Regions from separate parts of the Hahella sp. CR1 genome, predicted to be linked through region 1. Evidence: predicted binding sites of a transcription regulator. Region 1 holds the regulator's gene; each other region holds the start of a gene.
What was found. Region 1 encodes FNR, which switches genes on or off when oxygen is low (the NO sensors DNR and NnrR bind a similar motif). Its sites were predicted from a motif close to TTGATNTANATCAA; they were not measured.
Positions count from the first base shown of each region.

Region 2: the regulator FNR is predicted to act here: its motif matches at 2,534-2,547, upstream of ONV78_RS13050 (histone deacetylase family protein).
Region 3: the regulator FNR is predicted to act here: its motif matches at 1,677-1,690, upstream of ONV78_RS14655 (type IV pili methyl-accepting chemotaxis transducer N-terminal domain-containing protein).
Region 4: the regulator FNR is predicted to act here: its motif matches at 2,449-2,462, upstream of ccoN (cytochrome-c oxidase, cbb3-type subunit I).

Region 1 covers NZ_JAPELK010000007.1:39,307-44,387, forward strand. Annotated here, with positions in the region: gene ONV78_RS17630 (lysophospholipid acyltransferase family protein) at 1-172, opposite strand, end outside; gene ONV78_RS17635 (hypothetical protein) at 483-1,499, shown strand; gene fnr (fumarate/nitrate reduction transcriptional regulator Fnr) at 1,644-2,423, shown strand; gene ONV78_RS17645 (sugar nucleotide-binding protein) at 2,420-3,337, opposite strand; gene alr (alanine racemase) at 3,490-4,614, opposite strand; gene dnaB (replicative DNA helicase) at 4,614-5,081, opposite strand, start outside.
Region 2 covers NZ_JAPELK010000004.1:531,404-536,484, forward strand. Annotated here, with positions in the region: gene fliD (flagellar filament capping protein FliD) at 1-910, shown strand, start outside; gene fliS (flagellar export chaperone FliS) at 972-1,367, shown strand; gene ONV78_RS13050 (histone deacetylase family protein) at 1,470-2,393, opposite strand; gene ONV78_RS13055 (bifunctional acetate--CoA ligase family protein/GNAT family N-acetyltransferase) at 2,640-5,081, shown strand, end outside.
Region 3 covers NZ_JAPELK010000005.1:318,439-323,519, reverse strand. Annotated here, with positions in the region: gene ONV78_RS14665 (hypothetical protein) at 1-44, opposite strand, end outside; gene ONV78_RS14660 (type IV pili methyl-accepting chemotaxis transducer N-terminal domain-containing protein) at 711-1,409, shown strand; gene ONV78_RS14655 (type IV pili methyl-accepting chemotaxis transducer N-terminal domain-containing protein) at 1,792-2,577, shown strand; gene ONV78_RS14650 (alpha/beta hydrolase) at 2,762-3,610, shown strand; gene ONV78_RS14645 (hypothetical protein) at 3,792-4,709, shown strand; gene ONV78_RS14640 (pectate lyase) at 4,867-5,081, shown strand, end outside.
Region 4 covers NZ_JAPELK010000002.1:252,066-257,146, forward strand. Annotated here, with positions in the region: gene ONV78_RS06650 (antibiotic biosynthesis monooxygenase) at 1-189, shown strand, start outside; gene rlmM (23S rRNA (cytidine(2498)-2'-O)-methyltransferase RlmM) at 274-1,425, opposite strand; gene ONV78_RS06660 (alpha/beta family hydrolase) at 1,516-2,142, opposite strand; gene ccoN (cytochrome-c oxidase, cbb3-type subunit I) at 2,699-4,144, shown strand; gene ccoO (cytochrome-c oxidase, cbb3-type subunit II) at 4,164-4,766, shown strand; gene ONV78_RS06675 (cbb3-type cytochrome c oxidase subunit 3) at 4,772-4,957, shown strand; gene ccoP (cytochrome-c oxidase, cbb3-type subunit III) at 4,950-5,081, shown strand, end outside.

The DNA of each region.
Region 1 (5,081 bases):
AGACAACACGCGCCCACCAAAGTGCGAACACATTAAACCGGGAGACGATGTAGTAACGCTTTTCAAAATTGACGTAAGGACCAATCAGCATCCCAACCAAAGATGTGATGATGACGCCCCAAGCATACCCAATGTAAAAAACGAAAGACCGAAATAGCTGAAATGCCTGCACTTTTGCCCGCCTTTTTTCAATGCCCGCAAAGGATATCAACTCCCCGCCCAAAGCTGCAATGAATGTTACCCCTCAACGCCCCAGAAACCCATTGTTTGAGGGATATTGCGACTAAAGTACACCCTCTCAGACAGCCACCCGCTCACCCCTTGATCAATATCAAGACTCCCTTTCGGGAGCTGGATACACTGAGCATGGAGAGAGGGGGGATCCACTTGCCAACAAGTGTGACAGCAGGCGCGCGCGCAAAATCGCTGACAATGATGGTCAAACGCGCGCAGATGTTTTCTTACCTGGTTGGAGACCCAATATGCCAGTTGGAAAGGTTGTCGAACAAGCGAAACAAAATGGGGGTAATGATAGCTGGGTTTATTTGCTCAACTCCCCCCCTAAAGAGTTCTCCAGTGAGAACTGGAGCGCCTTGGACGAGGGAGCCTATGAGGCGGATTATCGCAACAGCTCCCTGGCTCGATATTATGAGGGCGGGTTCGCATTGAGCGTTCAAGCGCCTTGCTTTAATACACTTGTCAGTGCGGAAAATTACGCCCGCCGACTCCCATCCATGAATGCTAATTTGCAGAAGTACATCGACTATGTCGTGAAAGAAGTGAGACTACTCAAGCAAAGCCTCCCCGTCGGCAGTCAGGTTAAGTACCTGCACTGGTTCGGCGATCTGGTCCGCCAGCTCACTCCCGCGGCGCAGACACAGGTGATGTACTATTTGGGCCGGGAGTTCAAACTAAACTTCGATACTGACGCCCGCCATGTCATCGAGCTGGACGCTCGCCCTGACTCTGAGGAAGCACTAGCCCTGATCAAAGGACTGGGCTTTAACATTGTCTGCATCAATGACCCTGGCGAATACGCACAGTCCTTCCCCATTGAGAGCCTTAAGAATTGGCTGCAGACCATTCGGGCGTTCGACTTCAAAGCCGTTTATCTGCGCCTGAAAGCGACTCCTGCGACCGTCAATGCACTATCGGAGCATCTTGAGGAAATTCTGACAGAGAGGCCCCAAGGCATCCTACTCTCCGGCCATAAAACGGAATCCGCCGGCACATCAGGTTTGGAGGCGGCGTTAAAAGATTTCAAGCGACGCATTAAGTCCGCATCGTTTATTCCGATCACGCAGGACTTTTTCGCACTACCCTGGACAGGCTTGATTAGTCAGGGAGTCAGTTGCTTACATGGCGTTGGGTTGGGCTCATTTTCTTACACCCCCCATTACCAGTTGCGCAACGCCACACAGTTGGACGACTACTACAAAACCCTGGACAACAACGAACTTCCTGCAAGAGCGATTCGTTACACTCAGACCCAGTTGTAACAAAAGGTGAAAACTATGTAAAAACAAAGGCGAGCGTAGGTTTTCCCTGTAAATTTCCCGTTGTAGGGATTTGCTTTTAAATAGCTATTGGCTATCCTAGAAGCCTCTTTAAGCAGTTTCACTCATCCAGCCACGAGGCAACCGATGGAAAGCAAGCATATAGCAACCTCCTCTCCTTTTAGCTTACACAGAGGCTGCCACGAATGTAATTTGAGCAAGCTTTGCATTCCTATAGCGGTCGGGGCTGAAGATATTGATCGTCTGGAAGAAATCATTCGCCAGGGCAAAATGCTCAATCGCGGCGAATATATCTTTGAGCAACACACCCCATTCCGCTCGTGCTTCGCAGTTCGTAGCGGCGCGATCAAAACATTCACTGTATCCGAGGAAGGCGAGGAACAGGTCACCGGTTTCTATCTGCCTGGCGAGATTATCGGTCTGGACAGCGTTAGCATGGAAAAATATTCCTGCTCCGCCGTCGCCCTTGAACGCACCAGCGTTTGCGAAATTCCTCTGGAAAAGTTTGAAGACCTTGCTTCAGACATCCCCAGCCTGCAGCACCACTTTTTCTCATTAATGAGCAAAGAGATTCAGGAGAGCAGGCAGCTTACCATGCTGCTAAGCAAAAACTCGGCTGAAGAACGCATTGCCTCGCTTCTACTGTCCCTGTCGACTCGCTTTAGTCGTCGTCGCCTGTCCGGCACAAACTTCAGACTCCCTATGCCTCGCAGCGATATAGGCAACTATTTAGGCCTGGCCGTCGAAACTGTCAGCAGGGTCATTACCCGCTTCCAGAACAATGGCATTATTAAGGTCCAAGGAAGGGAAGTTCAGATATTGCAATTGGACGAACTGCAGAAAATTCTTCGCCACGACACCAAGTGCATGGAGCACCAGAAGGAATCAGCCCTTAACGCTCGTTAACGGGTCTCTTCCAGGCAGTTTTCAGTCGGTTTTACGCCGCCACGCTGCTGACATTGCTCAATCAACGCCGGCAGATAACGACGCCAGGGAAGCTGCTTGACGCCAAAAGTGTTGCGCAGCTTGATACAACCTAACGCGCCATTCGCCGGAAGCGCCACCCCTGGCAATACATCAGCGCCCTTTTTCTCGATCAGGGCCTGCAACATTTCTTCCTGTCCAAATGCCTGCAGCACAATCGCTTTCAACAGTTCATAGTGGGTGACAGCTTCAGCGCCAGCATAATGGTAAACGCCCCATACCGAGATATTACAACTCAGCTGCTTGATAACAGCGTCTACGACTCTCGCCACATCATCCACCGCGACGGGAGTCAGCTGCATATCGGTGCTGGCGTTTAGGCGCTTCCCTGAAGACAGCGCGGAAAGCATGGTCTGCAGCCAGCCTTGAGCGCCAGCCTCCAGCAACCAACCCACCCTCAAGATCAGATGCTTGCTATAGTTTTCCTGGAGCCATTGTTCGCTCTGCAGCTTTGTCCGCCCAAACACGGAAAGAGGACGTCCTTTGTTGGCGGATATATAAGGGTTCTTTTTGACGCCATCGAAAACAAGATGACTGGAGAGATGAATAATCGGAGCCTTCCATAAAGCCGCCACCTCCGCTACCGCCTCACAAGCGGACACATTAACCTGATAGGCCAAATCCGGATGCTGCTCCGCCTTGAACAAGTCGGCCATCTCCGCAGCATGAACCACGAAATCCGCAGACGGCATCGCCCTCATTGCTCGCACGATCGCATCATTGGTCATGAGAAACTGCTCGTAGGGAACGCCTTCCACCGCTATGCCGCTCTGCTGCAAACGCTGAGCTATAGCCTTGCCTAATGGCGAATCGATTCCCGTCACGCAAACAATCACTCATGTACCCCTTAAATGTATCTCGTGGCCTTTAGCGCCCCTAGAATGCGGGCCGCCTGAAGATATTATGTTAACAATATTGGCTGCTTGACGGGATTTTCGCAAACCCGATCCCCAGGCTTTATCCCCATCATCCAGCTTAACGCTGCGCTTTAAACCCCTTCCGAGCGATTAAGGTATACCCTGGGTACACGAGAGGTCATGCCCGTAAATAAAGTATAGGAGATTGTTGACGCATATCCTGCAACCTCATCAGCGGAAACCGCCCCGCCCCACAGCTCTACCTCCGACCCAATACGCGCTTCTGGAATGTGAGAGATATCCACCGTCAACATATCCATGGACACCCGCCCAATAATCTTTGTCCGCTTACCGCACACGGCGACAGGCGCACCATTTTGCATTTGTCTTGGATATCCGTCGCCATACCCTACCGCAACCACTCCCATTCTTGTTGGGCCGTTCGCAGTCCAAGCGGCGCCATAGCCAATAGAGTCTCCAGCTTGCAGCTCCCGAGTAGCAATCAAGCGCGACTCAAAGGTCATTACCGGCTTCAAGCCAAATTCCGCCCCGGTCTTATCCGCCATGGGGGAGGCGCCGTACATCGCAATGCCCGGGCGCACCCAATCCAGGTGAGTCTCCGGATATTGCAACAAAGCAGCCGAGTTAGCCGAGGAGTAACTCCAGCCACCCGATCCCGCCGCCTGCATACCAGCCTGAAACGCCCGCCACTGCTTCTGCTGCAACAAGCTATTCAGCTCGTCAGCGCACGCGAAGTGGGTCATCAACCCAATGACAGAAAGCCCGGGAAACTGTCGCAGCATCTCAGCGACGCCAGCCAGTTTATTTAACGGCAGACCCAACCGGTTCATACCTGTATTCAACTTGATCCAGGTTTGCATCCGGGCGGAACCAGGACCTACTTTGCGCAAAGGGGCCACCTCGGACAGCATGTCCAATTGCTCCATATCATGCACGACCCACTCTATATCCCGCCAACGGGTAGAGTCAGCCAACTCCTCTGAGCTATAAAACCCTTCCAGCACCAATAGCGGCGTCGTAATACCCGCTTCACGCAGACTCACCGCCTCATCATAGCAGGCCACCGCCAGCTTGGGAGCCTCCCCTTTCAGGGCGCGGGCGATTTCCACTGCGCCATGGCCGTATGCATCAGCTTTAATTACCGCCGCACAACGGGCGTTTTTAGCAATGGAATTCAGCAAACGAACATTGTGACGCAATGCGTCCAGATCAATAAGAGCGCGGGATGGACGCATTACTCGTAGTCTCCCCCGCCATAATCGTGAGCCAAATCTTCAAACCTTGTGAATTTACCCATGAACGCCAAGCGCACCGTTCCGATAGGGCCGTTACGCTGCTTGCCGATAATAATTTCCGCAATACCTTTGTCCGGGCTGTCTTCGTGATAGACCTCATCCCGGTAGATGAACATGATCAAGTCAGCGTCCTGCTCAATCGCTCCAGATTCCCGCAAGTCAGAGTTAACTGGCCGCTTATTGGGTCGCTGCTCCAAACTACGGTTAAGCTGGGACAAGGCGACCACAGGACAGTTCAGCTCCTTCGCCAACGCTTTCAAGCCTCGCGAGATTTCTGAAATTTCGGCCGTACGACCTTCCGTCATTCCCGGCACCCTCATCAACTGAAGGTAATCCACCATGATCAAGCCAATTTCACCATTATGATCCCGCGCCACCCTTCTCGCCCGGGAGCGCATTTCCGTCGG
Region 2 (5,081 bases), on a different contig from region 1:
CAGCCTCACGTTCCAAAACAAGCTGCAAAGTTATCCGAATGACGTAGCGGCTTTGTTCGCCGACCAGGGGCGTACGACGGATGCGCAGGTCAAGTACGTCAGCGCCGGGATAAATACCAAGATTGGCTCGTACGCCGTTGATATCACTCAGGTGGCGACGCAGGGCGCTTTCACCGGCAATGTGGCGCTGGGCGGCTCAACAGTCATTGATGCGGATAACGACACCTTCAAGATCAAAGTCAACGGGGTGGAGTCCAACACCATTACTCTGACCGCCGGAACTTATACTGACAGTGAGTTGCTTGCGGAAATTCAGACTCAGCTGGATGCGGACACCAATATCGCAGGCTCTGGCGTGACTGTTTCGTTGGACGGCAGTAACCAGCTGGTGTTCACCTCTGGAGAATATGGCAGTACGTCCAAGGTCGAGATTACCGCCATCGACACCAATACCGCGGCGCAGCTGGGTTTGACTGTCGCCACCGGCGTAGATGGCCTGGATGTCGCCGGCACGATCAATGGGAAAGCCGCTACCGGTAAGGGCCAGTATCTGACCTCTGCGGACGGAGACTCGAAAGGGCTCAAACTGCAAATTACCGGCGGCGCCACTGGCGCACGCGGCACAGCGACTTATATTGAAGGGGTGGGAGACCAGATGGTCGACCTGGTGAACAATTATCTGTCCGCCGACGGTTTGATTACGGTCGCCATCAATGGCTTTAATTCACAGCTGGAAAAAATCTCTGAAGACCGGACGGAGTTGAACGATCGCATTACGGCCCTGACGGATCGGCTGGCGCGTCAGTTCACCGCCGCGGATTTGATTATTTCCCAGCTCAAGAACACGGAAAACTTTTTGTCCACGCAGCTGGAAGCGCTGGTGGCCAGCACCACTGGAAGCAAGGGTTAAGCGAAGGGCCTGATCCAGGCGCTTAAGATCACAGACGAGTAATTATGAGGTTGCTATTACAATGAACGCGTTACATCAGTATCAGAGCGTGAATCGTCAGACCAGCATTGTCGATGCGGATGGGCACAAGTTGATCCAGCTATTGTTCGACGGTGCGCTGGAGCGTATTACCATGGCGAAAGGGCAGATTCTCGCCAATAACTTTGAAGGCAAAAATCGGCTGATCGGCAAGGCGGTTGAAATCGTCGGCGGTTTGCGCGAGTTCCTGGACAAAGAAAAAGGCGGCGACATCGCAGAGCGTCTGGATGCTTTGTACGAATACATGGAGCGTCGCTTGTTTGAAGCCAACCTGCAAAATGACGCGACCATTCTGGATGAAGTGGCGGGCTTGTTGAAGCAAGTCAAAAACGGCTGGGACGGCATTCGTCAGGAAGCGTTGGAAAAAGGTCTCGTCTAACCTGGCCTGAACAGGCCGCTTTCTCGCAACCTTATGGAAACTCCGTCCGCTGTTGGCGGGCGGAGCTTCTAAACAAAGTTAAGCCCTCGCTCATGCGACGTTTCAATTCCCCATCAAACCTTCCATGTGCGCTTCCACACTGGCGGACAGGGCGTTCAGGTTATAACCGCCTTCCAGAATAGAAACGATGCGCCCACTGCTGTAAACCCGCGCCACGTCCATCAATAAACGGGTGATCCAGCGGTAGTCCCTTTCTTCCAGCTCCAGGTGCGCCAGAGGGTCATGTTTATGGGCGTCGAACCCCGCTGAGATAAGTATCAGTTGCGGACGGTGATCCTGCAGGCGGGCGAGCCAGTCTCTTTCAACGCTACGCCGGAATTGCAGGCCCCGAGTGTGGGCGTCCAGCGGCGTATTGATGATGTTGGGGCGATCCACCGCATGGTGACTGAACGGATACAGCGGATACTCAAAGCTGGAGCAGAACAGGACCCGCGGATCATCCTGAAAGATGTCCACCGTGCCGTTGCCCTGATGCACGTCGAAATCCACGATGGCGATGCGCTCCAGACCATGAAAATCCATGGCGTGGCGGGCGGCGATGGCGATATTGTTGAAGAAGCAGAAGCCCATGGACTTGCTGCGTTCCGCATGATGGCCAGGGGGACGCACGGCGCAAAAGGCGGTGTTCGCCTGGCCGCTGAGCACCATATCCGCCGCCTCTACCGCAGAGCCCGCAGCCAGATAGGCGGCGCGCATGCTGTGACGCATCAATGCCGTATCTGGATCGACCATGATGCGGCCTTTGTCCGGATTCAGATTTTCCAGTTGTTCAACGTAGCGGGAGGGATGCACCCGAATGATTTTGTCGCGGTCGGTTTCCTGCGGCTCGACCAGATCCACTTCCTGCAGTATGCCGGCGTGCTCAAGCCGGTCCATAATCGCCTGTAATCGCATAGGGCTTTCGGGATGCCCCTCGCCCATGTCGTGCAATGTACAGTCTTTATGATAGAAAAGGGCGGTTTTCATCTTTGTTTTCCTTTTAGAGGCTTTTAGTCTACTGCAAAGCGATAACGGCTTGAAACCGGAGATGGGGCGAATGTTATAGTCCGCGCCCGCGATTGAGGTGGGCGTATCGAATTACGCCAAGTCAGTCAAAGCGGGGGATCTTGATATCTGTCAAAGTGGCCGGTATTGGTCTATGTATCTTAGATATCGGCGGTGTTTCCGCAGTCGCCGGGTCCGGAGCCTGTCAACGCAAATGGAGAAAACAGATTGGGAACCCGACATTTAGAAGCGTTGTTCAACCCTAAGTCCATCGCGGTGATTGGCGCCTCCGAACGCTCCAATAATCTGGGCGGCATGGTGTTGCGTAATCTGATGTCCACGGACTATTCAGGCCGTCTGGTGGTGGTGAATGACAAGGGCTATCACGACGTGCATGGCGTCCCCTGCGTGAAACGGCCCCAGCAAATGCCGTTTCGGCCGGACTTGGCCATTATCTGTACGCCGCCGGAGAGCGTGCCGCGCATTGTTCGGGTGCTGGGAAACGTCAAAGTTAAAACCGCGATGATCCTGACCGGCGGCTTGTCGCGCACCCACAGCCGCAGTGGTCGGCCGCTGATGTATTCCGTTCAGGAAATTGCGTCTGAGTTCGGCATTCGTATCCTGGGGCCGGAAACTATCGGTATGTTGTCCCCGGCCAGCAATCTGAACGCGACTTATATGCATATGGGCGTGTTGCCGGGCAAGATCGCTTATATCGGCCAGTCCGGCTCTCTCGCCAGTGCGGTGATTGACTGGGCCTTCACCCGGGGAATCGGCTTTTCGCACCTAACTACCCTGGGAGACGGCATTGACGTCGGGCTGGACGATCTGATCGATTACCTGGCCCAGGATCGCAGCACCAAAGCCATTTTGCTGCACATGGAGAACATTCATTCGCCCCGGCGTTTTATTTCCGCCGTGCGGGCGGTGTCGCGGGGGAAGCTGGTGATCGCAGTGAAAAGCGGACGCACTCCGGCATCGCAATGGCGTCCTGCGGAGCTGCCCTTGGGGGTCGTGGACGGCGACAAGATTTTCGATGCGGTATTCCGGCGCGCCGGGGTGTTGAGGGTTAACGGCGCCGATGAGATGTTCGATGCGCTGGAGACGTTAACCCGGATGAAACCGGTGCGCGGCGAGCCTTTGCACATTATCAGCAACGGTCTGGGTCCTGGGGTGCTGGCGGTGGATCGGTTGGCGTCTCTAAATGGCGAGCTGGGTTCGCTGTCGCCGGAAACGGTGAGTGAACTGGGTAAGCATCTGCCGCCTTATTGGACGCGCCGTAACCCGATTGATCTCAACTATGACGCCAACCCGGAGCTGTATCGCCGCACCCTGGAGATACTCGGACGCGATCCGCACGTGTCCAATGTGCTGGTGCTGTACGCGCCGTCTCTGACCGAAGACAGCCTGCAGGTGGCGGATGCGGTGATAGAAGCGGGTAAGCGCTCTCATCTGAATATTTTCACCTGCTGGCTGGGCCACAGTACGGTGTACGACGCCAGGGAAGCGTTTTTTCACAGTGGCGTGCCCACATTCTCCACGCCGGATAAGGCGGTGAAAGCCTTCATGCATATGGTCAATCACCAGCGCAGCCAGCGGGTGTTGCGGGAAACGCCGGAGTCCTACACCGACCCGATAGTGGACCGTTCCCGTGCGCGCAAGACCATTCAGAAGATATACGCGTCAGGACGGCGGGTGCTGACCAATGCGGAGTCGCGGCAGATTCTCACCGATTACGGCATCAACATGCAGGATACCCGCTACTGTGAAACCGAAGAGCAGGTCGTGGAAGTGGCGCGGGAGTTTGGCTTGCCAGTGGACATCCGCATTTTGCACGAGCACAGCTGTATCCCTTTTAAAGACGAGAAGACCGGCCGTGGCCGCTACAAGGGCAGGGTGAAGGGGCTGGTGGAGGACGCGTCCATTCGCGATTCCTGTCGCTACCTGTTGACGCATTACAGGGAACATTTCCCGGACAGCGGCTTTTTAGGTTTCGCCGTGCAGCCCAGTTTTCAGACGGTTGGCGGAGTAGGGTTCAGTTTGGGGGTCACCCGCGATCCGGTGTTTGGGCCTTTAATGGTGTGCGGCGCCAGCGGCGCGGCGGTGAATGTGTCGGCGGATCGCAAGCTCGCTCTGCCGCCGTTGAACATGGTGCTGGCTCGGGATCTTTTGCTGCAGACGCATATGTTTCGCCTGTTGAAAGACTATAGTTATAACCCGGAGCAGGACATCGCCAAAATCTGCGAAACCCTGGTGATTCTGTCGCAGATCATTATCGATATCCCTGAAATCAAAGGGCTTGAGGTCATGCCGCTGTATTTCGATAAGCACGGCGCGGTGGCGGTCAACGCCATGATTGATCTCGACAAACCGGCGAAGCTGGCGATCCAGCCTTATCCACAAGAGCTGCGGGAATGGATCATGCTGCCCAAGTCGAAGCGCAAGGCGGAAATTCGCCCAGTGCGTGGAGAGGATGAGCCGAGTCACATCGAGTTTTATTCCGGCCTGTCGCCGGAATCGATACGTTATCGCTTCTTCCACTATCGGAAGTCCTTTACTCACGATGAAATGGTGCAGATGCTGCAGATCGACTACGACCGGGAAATGGCCTTTATCGCCATGTCTCCGAAGGAAAGCGGTTATGGCGAGGATACTCTTGGCACCGTGCGT
Region 3 (5,081 bases), on a different contig from region 1:
ATTGACTTGTTCGCATTCTGTTTAAAAATATCCGCCAGGGCCATCTTGTCGTCTCCTTAAACTCGTTATTGCCGACAGTCACCGCAGCCTCGCCTTGGTTCTTACTCGTTTTGGGAAAAGGCGTCCCTTCGCGCGCGTGACCGGATACTGAAGCTAGCGTCAACCCGACTCAAACGCCCTTCATATTTTTTATAATGTTTTGTTATCAGGACTAATTTTATTCATCTATAGACCACTACGCGGAATAAGTCAGTGAGAGTCCGGCCGCTTTTTTAATCAAAAAAACAGCCATCCATTGATGTTTTTTCAAACATAACTACGAATACGCATGGCGATAAAAACGTGACGTACAATTCGTAAAAGAAAAACAATGTAAAATTTATTAAAAATAATACAGTATAACGAATTATATACCCGCCTCTTTTTCCTCATTGAAATGCAACTTTTAGTTACATAAATGTGCATTAAACTCACTGTTACAAAACATATTGACACATATATTTGATAGGAAACGAACAACATCTATTGACTTCGTAAATTACTTATATGTCAAAAGCCATTTGGCGCTTGATTTTTGATCTAAATCCTTCAATATGCACGCCATTTTTAGCACTAGGTAAACTTTAATGCAGTCGTTCAGAAAGATTTGTTTCTTACTTGTCACACTTACCGCATTCGGCGCCGGCCTGGCTCGCGCGGAAATATCGAGCATGGATCAGGCTCTGGACATCGCGGGTCAACAAAGAATGTTGAGTCAAAGAATCGTTAAAGCATATTTATTGATTGGTCAGGACATTCTTCCTGACAAATCATCGATTCAATTACATGACAGTGTGGCGCAATTTGAATCTCAACTGTCCGACTTGGAAGGTTATTTGAAAGCAGGCGAAATGGCGCGCGATTTGAAATCCGTCCGTAAAGAGTGGGCCGCTTTCCGTAAACTGGCCACCACCGCGCCCAATCAGGAAAACGCAGCGAAACTGATCCAGCAAAGTGAAGAACTGTTGAGCCTGACTCAAGGCGTCACCAGCAATCTGGAAAAACAAGTAGCCAGCACCAAAGGACGTCTGATTAATATCTCCAACGAACAAGGCATGCTGTCCCAGAAAATCGCCATGTACTACTCTGCCATGAGCTGGAACCTGGGCGTTTCCGACCTGGAAAACGATTTTAAAGCCGCGGTCAAAAAGTACGATGCAGGTTTGAGCGAGCTGCGTAAAGCGGACGCCAACAGCGAAGATATCAACAAGGCGCTGGATAAAGTTATTTCACAGTGGTCATTCTCCCACTCTGGTTTCGAAAAAATGGACGGTCATGATTTCGTCCCCTTCGTGATCGCGACGACCACTGAAAGCATGCTGAAAAGCATGCGCAAGATTTCCGACATGTACGCAGGTCTGAAAAGCTAATCCGCAAGGATTGAACTCTTAAACCGAGTTCCTGTTTTATTCGTCTTCTTCGTTTAGTGCGGCGCAAGCCGCACTCTTTTTTCCCGCTTACTCAGCCTCTTTTCCCTCTCGCATTCAGCAGGCGTCGCTCATCGCGTAAAAGTGCTCCGCTTCATCCAAATACGCAACTACTCCTCTCTTTCTTATTGTTTCTAAAAGCCTTTTCGCCATTCTCAAAAACCGCTCTTTGTCCATACCCACAAATTTCCGGTTCATTTGGCGCCTAACTTGCGCCAGATCAGCGATGCGTTAACTACCTACCCAGTTATCGCGCTGTAAGCATCTGATATTTATAGGCTTTAACTTAGACTGCACCAGATTGAATCACATGAGGTAAACGCATATGCGCCATATAAGGAACTTTAGTCTGCTTGTTCTCTCCCTGCTTGCACTCTCCTGGAGCCACATTGTTATCGCAGACATTACCGACCTGGACGAAGCCATCAACAAGGCTGGGCGCCAACGTATGTTGAGTCAGCGAATTGTGAAGTCATATTTGCTGATGGGTCAGGATATTCAACCAGATAAATCTTCAAGCCAGCTCACAGAGAGCGTCGCCTTATTCGAACAACAACTGGGAGAACTGGAAGCCTACTCCAAGTCGCCGCAAATCTCGGGGCAGCTCAAGTCCGTGCGTAAGGAGTGGACTGGGTTTCGTCAATTGGCGACGGCTAAGCCCGCGAAGGACAAGGCCATTGAGCTGATCAACGCTGGAGAGCGTGTTCTCGCGCTCAGCAATAAAATCGTACAGTCACTGGAGCAACAGTCGGGCAGTCCCAAGAACAAAATGATCAACCTCTCCGGCCGACAACGGATGCTGTCCCAGCGCATTGCGCTATATTATTCCGCGTTGAGCTGGAATCTGGAGCAGGCGGATCTACAAGACAGTTTCACCCAGGCCGTGCAGGAATATGATCAGGCGTTACATGAGCTGCGTCAGGCGAAAATCAACAATCAGGACATCAACGCCGCCTTGGACAAAGTGATTTCCCAGTGGAGCTTCTCTCGCTCAGGGTTTCAGTTGATGCAAGGTCAGAACTTTGTGCCTTTCATCATCGCCACCACGACGGAAGGAATGCTGAAGAATATGGAGAGAATTACGGGCCTTTACGAGAATCTGCAAAGCTAACTCCTTACTTCGTCCCTTCTCTCGGCGCAGCTCAATGCTGCGTCGTCTCACCCCGCCTCATTGTCTAACTCTGAAATAACCAGTTTCCGAAAGGGCCGCAAATCGACATACTTATCCCCGTCCCGCTATATGTGTTTCGGCGCCGATGTAGATATCTATCGCGATGATGAAGTCCTCCAACCCCATGAAAAAACTTAAAAAACGTATCGCTTTCGCCACGGGCGCACTGGTTTTAGGTCTCGCGGCGGTATGGACCGCCGGAGGCGCGCTATCCGCCTCCGTCAATCATCCCCTTCCCTCACCGCCCGCCTCCCTGAACGCGCAAGCAGTGCAGTTTGACGGCGTCAGCGGTTGGTATGCCCCCGCCATCGGCCAGCAATGCGTGTTGCTTCTACACGGCGTACGCTCCGATCGCACCAGTATGATCAGACGCGCCCTGTTCCTGCAGGAATCAGGATATTCCTCATTGCTGATAGACCTTCAAGCCCATGGCGAAACGCCTGGGGAGCACATCACGTTTGGCTACCGTGAGTCGGACAACGTCAGATCCGCTGTCGCCTATTTGCGCACGCAACGCCAGTGCGCCAAAGTGGCGATTATTGGCGTCTCTCTCGGCGGAGCCGCAAGCCTGCTGGGACAGTCGCCCGCGCCAGCGGACGCCTATGTTCTGGAAGCCGTTTACCCGAACATCGAACAAGCCGTCAGCAATCGTTTGTCTATGCGACTCGGCGCGCTGGGAGAATGGCTGACGCCATTGTTAACCGCACAAATCCCATTACGTTTAGGCGTCAGTCTGGATGAGTTGAAGCCGGAAGAAGCCATCAAACGTGTGCGGGCGCCCGTCCTGATCATTGCCGGTACGGAGGATGAACACACGACATTGCCAGAATCAAAACGCCTTTTCGCCAATGCCCCAGAGCCCAAATCTCTCTGGTTGGCGGTGGGCGCCCATCATCAGGATTTCTATGACTTCTCGGCACAAGAGTACGAGGAGCGGATAACCAGATTTCTTCGCACGTCCCTGGAGCATTAATCGCTCCATTCCTCAAGATAAAACCCCGCAATTGCCATGGCTAGACAGCTGAGCACTCAACCAGTCTATGCCGTTTAACCGGTTTTCACGCCGCAGGTAGATTAACTAACATTTGATGCGCTTAACGCCCATTAATTGATAAACGATCACAACAACCTCAATACATACAGGAGTCACGGATATGACCAGGTTCTCAGCAGGCATGTCGGCATGCGCGCTCGTCTGTGCTGCGGCAGCCACTTACCTGTGGGTTGAAAATAAAAATCTGGAATTAAAATTTGACCAGGAAAGAAAACGTTTTCAAGAACATACGCAGCAGCAAGACGCTCGCTACCTGGAGGCCGTAGCTGCGTTCAACGCCTACCTGGAACATCCCGTAGAACGGCGGAAACAGCAAGCATCTCCGGAGAATCCAGTGTCACGCATTACCTTTGGGCCAGCCATAACCACACACTCATCTCTAACGCTCAGCGCCGCACAACCACTACTGGAGGCGGAAGAATCAAGCTTGCGACAAGCGGTCAGCGAAAAATACCGCGTCTTGTTTTCCGAAATATCCCTCGACGCCACAACAGAGAAACAATTGCAAAGTCTGCTGCTGGAGCGAGAGCGCCTCGCCGCGCTGCCCACAGTGAACTATTTCTCCGCCCCGGAAAGTTTTGAAGAGCACGCCCAGCTGCGCACCCAGGCGCTGGACGAGGTGGACCAACGCATTGTCGATCTGCTGGATGCAAACAGCTCGCGCCTGTTTGAACTCACCCGCAATTCAGAGTTTGAACAACATCAACTGAAAGAAGTCACTGACAGTCTGAGCGCAGTCAATCCGCTTAGTCACGAGCAGGAGCGCACGCTGCTCCTCGCCAAACTCCGCCACAAAGAAGCATTCAATATCGCCATGCGCGACTACGCCGTCGCCCAGAGCAACAAACGCGCTATGGCGGATGAAGCAGTCAAAGCGCTAACCCGTTATCGGGATGACTATCTGCAGGAAGCTTCCGCCTATCTCGACGAAGAGCAAATGGCGGCGTTAACGGATTTTGAAGCGCTGAGCTTTGAAGAAATGGAAGACAGCCTGCTCGCCTCACTGCAAACGCAATGAGCGGGTCGGCTTCATAAAGGCAGTCTACACAGGAGGGAATCTACGCCAAACAAAGTTGAACTGGTTAAGGCCAGCACCGCACATAAAAACTAATAAGCCAATAACAACACAAGCGCATTCGTTTTCAGGGTCAACAAAAACCATAAATTCGGAGAACATGATGTTTCGTAAATTCGCTTTAGGCCTGACTCTGCTTGCCTCAGCAACAAGTCTTCAGGCCGCCGCCAATAGACCAGACGGCTTCGCCACGCTTTGTAAAAGCGGTCAAACCTGTATGGTCAGCAGTCAAACTCAGGTAGCTTTTGGAGCCGCCGGTAAATTCGTCTATAAATCGCTAAACGGCGCATTCTCCTGTGACGTCGCCACTTTCGG
Region 4 (5,081 bases), on a different contig from region 1:
CCTGGATTTTTATCTGGCGAATCCCTGCGTAACGCCAACGAACCCAACGACCGGGTAATCTGGTCGACCTGGCGCTCCGTGCAGGACTGGCAGTCCTGGCAGACATCGGATGAACGTAAAGCGCTGATGGCGGAGTTGATTCCGATGATGGACAGGGAAGAAAAAGTCACCATCCTGGAACACTCTTAAAGGAAGAAGTCTGCTGAGCAACAACCAGAGACTCAGGGCCTTATGCCCCGAATGCCTCTGATTTAGGTCTTCGCGGGTAACGCGTTAATGCTTCTGGAAAGCGGTCAGAAAATGCCCTGTGAGCGCCAGTACAGTGACTTCTTCGCGATCATGGTATAACTGCTTCACGCGAACTTCCGACTCAATGTCAGCGCCGAGAAGACGCTCCTGCAACCGTTGCAGACAGGCTTCCACTTCATCCATGCGCGTTTTCATCGGCAGCTTGAGATTAAACAGCGCATAGGTGGTCCAGTCATAACACAGCCAGTCCGCCATTCGCTCCATTGTCCGTTTCGGCTTATCCACGATATCGCATACGACCCAATCGACTTTTTTCTGCGGCTTATAGACATATCCATCATCGCTGACGTAAGTCACCGCCGGGTCTTCCAAAAGCTCTTGCTGCAAAGAGCCATGATCGACCGCCGTCATCTTCACGCCCTGGGACACCATATACCATGTCCAACCGCCTGGCGCCGCGCCCAGATCCACACCCCGCTGCCCGCGCTTCAATACGAACTCACGCTCCGCAGGGGTCAACATGGTCAGAAACGCTTCTTCTATTTTCAAAGCGGAGCGGCTCGGCGCCTCATTGCGAAACCGCAGACGGGGAATGCCCAGCGGCAAGGCGCTGCTGTTGGGATAAATCGCCAAGGCGGCGATGATGTGTTGCCCAGACAGGCATACCAGATGCAACTGGGGCAGTTCATCCGACTTGGCCTTGCTCAATACGCCTGCGTTGCGCAGCGCCGCGCTCATCGGCGCCGTCAGCTTCTTGGCCAGTTTCTGCAGAGAACCCGCTTCATCTTCCAGCGGCGTTTCAATATGCAGGAACCCAAATGCGCCGCCGGCGCGCAGCGCTTCGACCACTGGCGAGACACGGTCCTTAGGGTCTTCAATTTCGAGGTCATGCAACGCGCAAAACACCTGCCGCGCAAAAATACAGCGACTCACCTCTATCTCTTTATATACATCCAGCGCGTTGCCTTGGGAGCAGCGCCAGAATACAACGCCCGATCCCTTTTCTATTTTCGAGTAGCCGTATACAAACTGCAGCGAAGCGATATTTTGCAACTCCTGGGCGCACTCCGCTTCAAATCCAGGCCGGCAGTAGGCGAGCAATCCGATGGCGGAATATTTGCCGGAGCTTAAAGGGGAGCGTTTACGGGAAGAACTGGTAGGGTATTTTTGCGACATCCGGGCGTTTCCAATCATCAATTCATCGACGCGCCAATGCGCGGCCGGGTAAAGGCCGCTATTGTCGTCGATCCTATCGCCTCGGGCAAATCAGCGAAGCATAAAGGCCAGCGCCGCCTGCGCAGCCGTGCGCCAGTTTTGCTCTTTGGTCAGGCCGGAAGCCTTACGCGGGGCCAGATCGTGATTGCCGTCGGGGAGCCAGACCATGGCGCTTTGCTCGTTCAAATACTGCTCCATATTCTCAGAACGGCCGCCAAATGGGTCCCGTTCACCCTGCAGCACCAGTCCGGGAAGCGGAATATTCATCAAGTGCTCGGTCCTGAGCTTTTCCGGTTTACCAGGGGGATGAAAGGGATAGCCAAACGCCAGCCATCCCCGCACCCGAGCATCGCCCTCTGGCAAATCAGCCGCCAGCATACTGGCCATGCGTCCTCCCATAGACTTGCCAGCCAGAAAAACCTCCGTATCAGAAGGACAATTCTCCAGCGCCTCCGCAAAGCAGTTTAGCAACTTCTCCTGACGGTCCGGCGGACGCTTCTTTCCAGTATCGCGACGCTCTTGCATGTAGGGAAATTCAAAACGCACGACCTTAACGCCGCCGGCGCTGACCTCCTGTGTAATAAAGGACATGAAATCGGAGTCCATCGGCGCGCCGGCGCCATGAGCAAATAAAAGAACCTTCCCGGCCTGTTCCGGACCGTCGACCATAAAGCGCATACGCCCTCCATCTACCAAAAACCAATGCGAAAACTACGATCTGAACAAATATTCATCTTTGCGCGAAGGCCGTCATTATCACGATCTCGCCTCCTTTATTAAAGGAAGGAGTCATCCCATTTGAAATTGACCAGAAATCAGCCAAAAATCATCTATTATTTCTAATAGTTATTTAGGCATTGGGTGAGAGGGATTTCCTGTCCTTTGGTCATTGCTTCACATGCCCTAAGACTTCCCTTGCAGTAAAGTCGAAGACAGACGCTCCCCTTCTGAACTAACGCATCCGCCCTCCGGTTTATAACGCGTTTGATGCATATCAAGCAGGGGAAAAAATATGTGGAGATAATGACTTGGCCAAGCATATTAAGTTGACAGCCCCATTGTGCAACTCTTATGCTTCGGCCCGCTGTCGAGGGGGAGGAAAAAGAGGCCCCTGGTTTCTGGATCCTGAAAGCCTGACATTCGAACTGGGCGACAACTCAAAATTGCAAAAGCATAACGAACTCGCCAGCAGGTTTGCGCCGTATTAATCAACTCAGGGTAGGAATAGTCACTAATGAATACAGTAAGTGCTAACGAAACCTACAACTACAAGGTGGTGCGTCAGTTCGCCATCATGACAGTTGTTTGGGGTATAGTGGGCATGGCTGTCGGCGTGCTTATCGCAGCACAGCTGGTCTGGCCGGAGCTAAATACTCACTATCCATGGTTCCACTTCGGTCGCTTGAGACCACTGCACACTAACGCCGTTATCTTCGCTTTCGGCGGATGCGCACTTTTCGCAACTTCCTACTATGTAGTCCAACGCACCAGTCAGGCTCCTCTGTTCTCCAACGGTTTGGCTAGCTTCACCTTCTGGGGCTGGCAGGCAGTCATCGTCCTGGCCGCCATTACGCTGCCTCTGGGTTACACCACTTCCAAAGAATACGCTGAGCTGGAATGGCCGATCGACATTCTGATCGCGGTTGTCTGGGTGGCGTACGCTATTGTTTTCTTTGGTACTGTCGCCAAACGTAAAAGCAAGCATATATATGTCGCCAACTGGTTCTTCGGCGCATTCATTATTACTGTCGCCATTCTGCACATCGGCAACAGCATGGCGATCCCTGTTTCCGCCATGAAGTCTTACTCCATTTATGCTGGCGCTATCGATGCGATGGTCCAGTGGTGGTGGGGCCACAACGCGGTAGGTTTCTTCCTGACTGCAGGCTTCCTGGGCATCATGTACTACTTCGTACCCAAGCAGGCGGAGCGTCCGGTTTACTCCTACCGTCTGTCCATCGTTCACTTCTGGGCGCTGATCAGCATTTACGTTTGGGCTGGCGCGCACCACTTGCACTACAGCGCACTGCCTGACTGGGCGCAAAGCGCGGGTATGGTTATGTCTCTGATTCTGCTGGCTCCTTCCTGGGGCGGTATGATCAACGGCATGATGACTCTGTCCGGCGCATGGCATAAGCTGCGCACCGATCCGGTTCTGCGCTTCCTGGTCGTATCTCTGTCTTTCTACGGTATGTCCACCTTCGAAGGCCCGATGATGTCCATCAAGACCGTCAACGCGCTTTCTCACAATACTGACTGGACCATCGGCCACGTTCACTCCGGCGCTCTGGGCTGGGTTGCGATGATTTCCATCGGCGCGCTTTACCACCTGATTCCTCGTCTGTACGGCCTGAAAGAAATGTTCAGCGTCAAGCTGGTTAACGTTCACTTCTGGCTGGCGACAATCGGCACCGTACTGTACATCGCTGCAATGTGGGTCAACGGCATCATGCAAGGTCTGATGTGGCGCGCAGTTAACGAAGACGGCACCCTGACCTACAGCTTCGTACAAGCGCTGAACGCCAGCTACCCTGGTTATGCTGTGCGCGTCCTGGGCGGCGCTGTATTCCTGACTGGTATGCTGGTCATGGCGTACAACACCTGGAAAACCGTCAGACAAAGCGACGCCAAAGCAATTGATGCGCTGGCGCAAGCTGACTCTGTTCCACACGCTGTTTAACTAAGAGGGAGAGAATTCGATGAATCATGAAGTCGTCGAGAAAAACCTTGGCTTGATGATCCCTCTGATCGTGATCGCAATCAGCTTCGGTGTACTCGTTGAAGTCGTACCTTTGTTCTTTACCAAAGAAGTCACGACCCCGGTTGAAGGTCTTAAACCGCTCAACGCCCTGCAATTGGAAGGACGCGACATATACATCCGCGAAGGCTGCACAGTATGCCATACGCAGATGGTGCGTCCGTTCCGCGCAGAGACAGAGCGCTACGGCCATTACTCTGTCGCCGGCGAATCCGTTTATGAGCACCCATTCCTGTGGGGCTCCAAGCGTACTGGTCCGGATCTGGCCCGCGTAGGAACGAAATACAGTGACGCCTGGCATCGGGCTCACCTGTTCAACCCTCGCGAAGTGGTTCCGGAATCCAACATGCCTGCTTTCCCATGGCTGTTCACCACTAAGGTGGACCCATCGAAAACTGCGGCCAAACTGAACGCTCTCAGCAAAGTCGGCGTACCTTATACCAAAGAGGACATCGAAGGCGCAGCGGAAATGGTTGAAGGCAAGTATGAGATTGAAGCCCTGGTTGCTTACCTGCAGCAACTGGGTACGGCAATCAAACGGTAAGTTCAATGGATATTAATACTGTCCGCGGGTTAGCCACCTTGTTCATCATGGCGGCGTTCATCGCCTTAGTGGTATGGGCATTCAGCTCCAAACAAAAGAAAACGTTTGATGAAGCTGCGAACCTACCCTTTGAAGATGACGAAGCGGACGCTAAGTCAGTACGCGAAGCGGAGACTAAAAAACATGACTAGTTTCTGGACCGGATGGATATCTTTTATCGTCCTGGGATCAATATTTGGTTGCGCCTGGTTGCTGTGGGTCACCCGCAAAAGCCAGAAGTTCGATACCGAAACCGAGCAGACCATGGGTCACTCG